DNA from 3 places in the Sedimenticola selenatireducens genome. Region 1 is predicted to be linked to each of the others. Evidence: predicted binding sites of a transcription regulator. Region 1 holds the regulator's gene; each other region holds the start of a gene.
What was found. The regulator sigma-54, encoded in region 1, starts transcription at its own class of promoters, with help from an activator protein. The targets are predictions, from matches to a motif close to TGGCANGNTNCNTGCTT.

Region 2: a site for sigma-54 is predicted at 1,307-1,323, ahead of ACHZBF_RS03725 (PEP-CTERM sorting domain-containing protein). Genes of this name have one in related genera too.
Region 3: a site for sigma-54 is predicted at 867-883, ahead of ACHZBF_RS01765 (DUF3305 domain-containing protein). Genes of this name have one in related genera too.

The regions. Positions count from the first base shown of each region.
Region 1 is NZ_CAXXYC010000001.1:220,507-222,773, forward strand. It holds gene hpf (ribosome hibernation-promoting factor, HPF/YfiA family) at 1-141, opposite strand, end outside; gene ACHZBF_RS01090 (RNA polymerase factor sigma-54) at 166-1,668, opposite strand; gene lptB (LPS export ABC transporter ATP-binding protein) at 1,789-2,267, opposite strand, start outside.
Region 2 is NZ_CAXXYC010000003.1:19,563-21,829, reverse strand. It holds gene tsaA (tRNA (N6-threonylcarbamoyladenosine(37)-N6)-methyltransferase TrmO) at 1-546, opposite strand, end outside; gene ACHZBF_RS03725 (PEP-CTERM sorting domain-containing protein) at 799-1,248, opposite strand; gene ACHZBF_RS03720 (hypothetical protein) at 1,546-1,746, opposite strand; gene ACHZBF_RS03715 (c-type cytochrome) at 2,092-2,267, shown strand, end outside.
Region 3 is NZ_CAXXYC010000001.1:365,626-367,892, forward strand. It holds gene moaA (GTP 3',8-cyclase MoaA) at 1-615, opposite strand, end outside; gene ACHZBF_RS01765 (DUF3305 domain-containing protein) at 922-1,440, shown strand; gene ACHZBF_RS01770 (DUF3306 domain-containing protein) at 1,437-2,048, shown strand; gene ACHZBF_RS01775 (4Fe-4S binding protein) at 2,045-2,267, shown strand, end outside.

The sequences.
Region 1 (2,267 bases):
GCGCAGTTTCTCAACACTCAGGATGACATGGATCTTGGTGACATGATCAAAGTGCCGTTCCAGGCGCTCGAATTTTGTTTCGACATAGTTGCGCATGGCTTCGGTGATGTCCACATGATGACCGGTGATGCTGATTTGCATGATTTGCTCCTTGGTTACTGGCCTCTAGACGAGGCGCTTTCGCTCGTTTGATGGCGGGATCGCCATGGACTCGCGGTATTTTGCTACCGTCCGCCGTGCGACCTGAATGCCCTGATCGGCGAGTATGCTCGCCAGTTTGTTGTCGCTGAGTGGCTTGTTCGGCTTCTCGGCAGCGACCAGTTTCTTGATCAGTGCGCGTATCGCGGTGGCGGAACACTCTCCGCCTCCAGCCGTGCTGACATGGCTGGAGAAGAAATACTTGAATTCCAGCGTACCCCGGGGGGTATGCATATATTTTTGCGTGGTGACCCTGGATATGGTGGATTCATGCAGCTCCAGGGCCTCGGCGATGTCCCTCAATACCAGGGGCTTCATCGCCTCTTCGCCGTGCTCGAAGAATCCGCGCTGCAGTTCGACAATCTTGGTGGCCACGCGCAACAGCGTTTCATTGCGGCTCATCAGACTTTTGATAAACCAGCGCGCTTCCTGCAGATGATTCTTCAGGTAGTTGTTGTCGTCGCTGTTGTCGGCGCGCCGGATCAGCCGCGCGTATTCCGGGTTAACCCGGAGTTTGGGGGCGGCATCAGCGTTCAGATCCACATGCCAGACGCCATCTCGGCGGGTCACGAATACGTCGGGAATGACATATTGGGGTTCGGTTTCGGCCACCAGGCTGCCGGGGCGCGGTATCAGCGAGCGGATCAGCTGATTAATCGATTTCAGGGTGTCGTCATCAATCTTCAGCTTGCGTTTGATCTGGTTATGATCCTGCTGGGCCAGCAGGTCGAAGTGATTGTTGATCAGCTGAGTGGTCAGGGCCATGCACGGATGGGGATCCGTCAGCTGACTTAGCTGGATCAGCAGGCACTCCCTCAGGTCACGCGCGCCCACGCCGGGTGGGTCAAATTGCTGAATCCGGTGCAGCACCGCTTCGATCTCATCCAGCTCAACCTCGTCAGCGGACATGCTGACAAGAATCTCGTTCAGATCCATCCTCAGGTAACCGTCTTCATCGATGCCGTCAATGATTGAGACGGCAATCTCGCGGTCCAGATCGCTGAACGGGGTCAGGTTCAACTGCCAGGTGAGATAGTCGTAGAGGGTGCGGGCACTGCGGCGCTGGGCCAGGTAGTCACTGTCGCCGGCGTCCCGGGATGCCAGTCCGGAAGAGGGTGGTAGCGTGCTGTCGTAGACATCGTCCCAGCCGCTGTCCACCGGCAGCTCTTCCGGTATGGAGTTTGCCTCGCCGTTGACCTCTTTTTCGTTGTTGAGGTCATTGCTGCTGGCCTTGTCCCCTTTCAGGCCATCGCCATTGAGCCGCTCGATGGTGCGCTCTTGTTCATTCCCACGGGCCTCTTCGCGGGCGCTGTTCTCCTCTTCGGTCTCCAGCATCAGGTTGGAGTCGAGCGCCTCCTGAATCTCCTGCTTGAGATCCAGCGTAGAGAGTTGCAGCAAGCGGATGGCCTGCTGCAACTGCGGCGTCATGGTGAGATGTTGGCCAAGGCGAAGCTGGAGCGTTTGCTTCATGCGGGTATCTGGATCTGGTACGTAATTTGTATGGTTTTCACAGTTTCATTCTAGCGTAAAAAATCACCAGACGCACAAGGAGAAAATGGTTTATTGCCGTCAATCAACTGATGATCAACTCTAGAGACTGAACTCTTTTCCCAGGTAGACGGAGCGCACTTCCTGATTGGCCAGAATCTGCTCCGGTTCGCCCTCCGCCAGCACCTTGCCTTCGCTGATAATATAGGCGCGCTGACAGATGCCGAGGGTCTCCCGGACATTGTGATCGGTGATCAGTACGCCGATCCCCCGGGATGAGAGTGTACGGATAATATTCTGTATGTCCTTGACCGAGATCGGGTCGATACCGGCGAATGGTTCGTCAAGCAGTATGAAGCGGGGCTCCATGGCCAGTGATCGGGCGATCTCCAGGCGGCGACGTTCACCCCCGGAGAGACTCATCGCCTGGTTGTTGCGCAGATGGGTGAGGTTAAAGTCCACCAGCAGTGCTTCGCAGGCCTCGATCTGTTCCGGGGGTCGCAGATCCTTGCGGGTCTCCAGGATGGCGAAAATATTATTGAATACGGTCAGCTTGCGGAAGATGGAGGGTTCCTGGGCCA
Region 2 (2,267 bases), on a different contig from region 1:
GCGTAGCTGATCCGGTTCGCAACGAGACAGCAGTTGCGCTTCTGCCAGATCCGAAAACAGCACCTGGAACCGGACTGCGGGCGCCTCCGGCGCAAACCCGGAACGGGCTTCCGGAATACTGTCCACGTACCCCACATAAGGCTTTACATCCAACACCGGGGTGCCATCCAACAGATCAATCCCTGACAGCTCCAGCACGACCTCCCCGTCGCCCGCTCGCACCTGCTCAAGCTTCACCACCGAGAGACCGATCGGATTGGGCCTGAAAGGCGACCGACTGGCAAACACCCCCACCCTTTTGTTACCACCCAGCCGAGGGGGGCGCACCATCGGCTGCCAGTCGTCCCGCAGCGCCTGATGAAACACAAACTGCAACCAGACATGGGAATACCCCTCCAGACCGATCACCGCCTCCGGTCGGTTATAGGGTGCAGCGAACACCAGCTCGCCCCTGGCTTCGGCAATCAATCCCGGCTGACGCGGGATACCGAACTTCTCCTTGTAGGGGGAACGGATGAAACCGATGGGTTCGAATGTATAGTTCATTACTGACAGAGGCACCAAAAATATAGCCGACTCTTGACTGCAACGAGCACAGGCCTGCTCATCAAAAGGACAACCCACGACCGCGACTGTAAATTAATCTGACAGCAGCGCCAGCTGTTGGAAGAATCGAAGCGTAACAAATTAACCCGACACCACCTATTTTCTCAGGCTATTTCCTATAGCCTGAGAATGCAAACCCACAACAAAAACCCCGCTCAATGGCGGGGTCAGATCTCGATACAAGGATATGAATCAAGCCAATTTTAACTTCCGGCTAAACCCGATACCGACTAGACCGAGTCCCATAAGGGCAAGTGGCGCCGGAGTCGGAACCGATGTTTCAACCTGCGGCACAACAAAACCCATCTGGTAAAAACTACCGAAGCAGTTTCCGCATGAAAGCAAGGTGGTTCCGTCAACTATCAGCGTGGCGTGCCCCCCGGCATCCAAACCGTCGCCCCAGGTATCTCTGAGGATCAACGAATAGTCCCCGGGGGTGAGATCCCAATTGAAGGTGTAGTTCGTATAGCTGGACATGGAGCCGACACCGGCCGAGAAGGAGCCGCCAGTATCCTGGGTAATAGACCAGGATGACTCATAGCCAAATCCGCCCGCATTTATCTCCCAAAATACCGGAGTGGCATAACTGATTGTCGGAGCGGCAATAAACATAAGTGTGATGTAAAAGATTATTTTTTTCATGACTTTACTACTCTGCAGATAACAATTTATCGAATATCAATTATATTCAACATTACTAATACATATTCCATGCCAAAAAATAATGAATTGATTTTTAAGAGTTTTTTTGAGGTTCAGGGTACGGATTGTAAAACAACCCGACAAAAAGTCATTGAATTACCTGTTTAGTGGCCACACTCCTAGGCAACGCTTCGCACCTGCATCCTCGCGGGCGAAAACCCTCATTCACGTTCGATACCGTTTGCCCCACTCACCACATTCTGCCAATCAGCGGCAGATTCGGGCGCAACGCGTTAGCTAATCCACCACCGCGAATTCCTCCATGAAATCCAGCTCGGCCTGGTGGTAGACATTGCGCCGGTGATTGGCCCAGAGCGTCTTGATACGCTCCTGGTTACACTGCTTCCGGTCCACCAGCACGCGGGTAATAAACCGGCGTAGCTGATCTGGTTCGTAACGGGACAGCAGTTGCGCCTCCGCGAGATCCGAAAACAGCACCTGAAACCGGACAGCGGGCGCCTCCGGCGCAAACCCGAAACAAGTAGCTGAATGATCGAAATCAAACAACAGGCCCGGGAATGGTATCCTGATCGGGCCGGAGACGGCAGTTACCCACCTTATCAATCTGTTTCTATCGATAAAAACCGGACTAAATGACAGTAAATATTCCTTTTTTGCTGCCGCTAGCCTGTGTAAGCAGTCACACATCACAATGCCTTAACAGATCAAGAAAATCGGTAGTGATTATGCAAATACCCCACACAACTCATCAATCTCATCAATCTCATCAATCTCATCAATCTCATCAATCTCATCAATCTCATCAACTTATTGGAAACCACTATGACCAAAACAGTGAAAACCCTAAGCGTTATTCTATTGATGACATCGGCCATGATAGCCCAAGCTGATCAGCAAACAGCCATGATGTCGGGATGCCTCGGTTGCCATAAGGCCGATGCCAAGCTGATCGGCCCCTCATTTCAAGATATCGCCAAGAAATATGCCAGCCAGGATGG
Region 3 (2,267 bases), 150 kb from region 1:
CATCTCCTCGATGAAGCTGATGTCCATGCCGCGCGCCTGGCAGAACTGCACCAGATCCACCACCTCGTCGTGATTACGGTGTTTCAGAATCACCGAATTGATCTTGATGCGCCCGAAACCGGCATCCAGCGCGGCATCGATACCATCCAGGGTGCGTTGCAGCTCACCGGTGCGGGTGATGGCGTGGAAACGGTCCGGTTGCAGGGTATCCAGGCTGATATTGATCCGGGTGACACCGGCCGCCTTGAGTGCTTTGGCATATTTCGGCAGCTGGGTGCCGTTGGTGGTAAGGGTGAAATCGTTCAGGCCATCCAGTTGGCCCAGCGACTGAAACAGATGAATGATGTTCCGGCGGGTCAAGGGTTCGCCACCGGTGATGCGGATCTTGTTGACCCCCAGTTCGACGAATGTTTTGCCGATACGGTAGAGTTCTTCCAGGGTCAGCAGCTGGGAGCGGGGTACAAACTGCATCTCCTCCGACATACAGTAGACACAGCGCAGGTCACACCGGTCGGTAACCGAGATACGCAGATACTTAATCTCCCTGCCAAATCGGTCGATCAGGCCCTGACGCTCTGTCGTAGCACTGCTGCTGATGTACTCTGACTCATCCATAACCACTCCTCAAGGCAAAGTGTAGAGTCAGCTCCGAGCAAATACCATACCTAATTACTAGGGTTATTGCTCCATGCGGCCGCCGGTCAAGTTGTCCCGGTGGTCCTTGTTTGTCCGGTGGGACAACTGGTGCCATTTGTCCCAATGTCCAGGTTTAGCTGTGACATTTTGCCGCAATTTTCATTGCATTTAGTTCGTTGGCTGGTCTGGCAGTTCCACTTGTCCTTGATTAAGAGCGCTAGCAGAGCGGCTGGTATGTTCTTTGCGTTGGAGTTCTGACGGAGAGTGGATACGAGGCGATGTGTGATGTCCGAGAAACCTGTCGACGATCTGAATGGGCCGGCGCCAACCGATTTCTCACTGTCGGTAGTGATGCAGCGATCACCCGCGACAAGTCCCTGGCAAACTTATCTGTGGGAGGCAGTCGGCGTCACCGCCGCCCCGTGGGAGGCGGCGCCGCAGGCGGTAAGCCTGGTGCACCAGCAGGGTGAGATATGCCACTACCTGTACAGTGGATTCCGCCTGCAGCTGCATGCCGATGAGTGTGAGAGCTATTACCACAACCTCTGTTCCCCCACGCCCCGCTGTTTTGTGATGGCCCGGGAGAACGGAGAGGGCACACCGGTCCCTTTTCTGCTCAGCCTCAGTTTCGATCAGGCCAATGCCTGCGAGGAGGTTGACGAAACCGTCTACGCGGTTGCCATGCCGCCGGAGCTTTATCGCTGGTGCGAGCTGTTTGTGCTGAATCACTTTGTGCCGGAAAAAAGGCAAAAGCGCCGTTTGACGGATTGGCGCAAGGAGACTGGCGGGAGTGCGGCGTTATGAGTGGACGTGAGAAGGATGCCGTGGATAGTCAATCACCCGGCGGTTTTATTTCCCGCTGGTCCCGCCTGAAGCGGGCTGCTGCATCACCGCCCCAGGCGGTCGCGGAGTCCTCTGAGGCGTCGCTTCCCGAGGAAGTTTCGGAGCAGCCACTCACGGATGCGGATATGCCGCCCCTGGAATCTCTGGACGAGACATCCGATTACACCGGTTTCCTGTCGGAAAAGGTGAGCGAATCGTTGCGCCGGCAGGCGTTGCGTAAGCTGTTTCATCAGGCGGCCTTCAATGTCCGGGACGGCCTGGATGATTACGATGACGATTACACCAGTTTTACCAAACTGGGAGACGTCATCACCGCGGACATGCGGCATCAGCTGGCCATGGCGGAGGAGCGACTGAAAGCGGCTATGGAGTCGGGCCAGACAGATCCGGCAATTGCCGCTGCGGAAGAGCGGCCCCCGGTCCCGGGTCAGGAATCGGAACCCGAGGCCAGGGGGCAGACTGCCATGACCCATGACGATACCCATCCCCGTGGCAGCGGGGCGAATGATTCGATTTCTGCGGCCAATGGCCAACCTGGCTTAACAACGGACGATGGAACGGCATCATGAGTGAGCAGATAACCGATACCATCCGGGTGCGCAACGAGCGAGCCCGCGCAGCGGCCCTGGCCGCACTTGCCGGCGTCAAGGTCGAGGCCACCGACCTGATCGAGTTTCAGTCCCGGGGCAGGGTGGTGATCATCGGCGGAAACGAGGCGCTGGAGTTTGCCAGCCGGTTGCAACCGCCGTTACGGGCGCAGGTGCTGTTGACCGAAGGTGAAGAGCTGC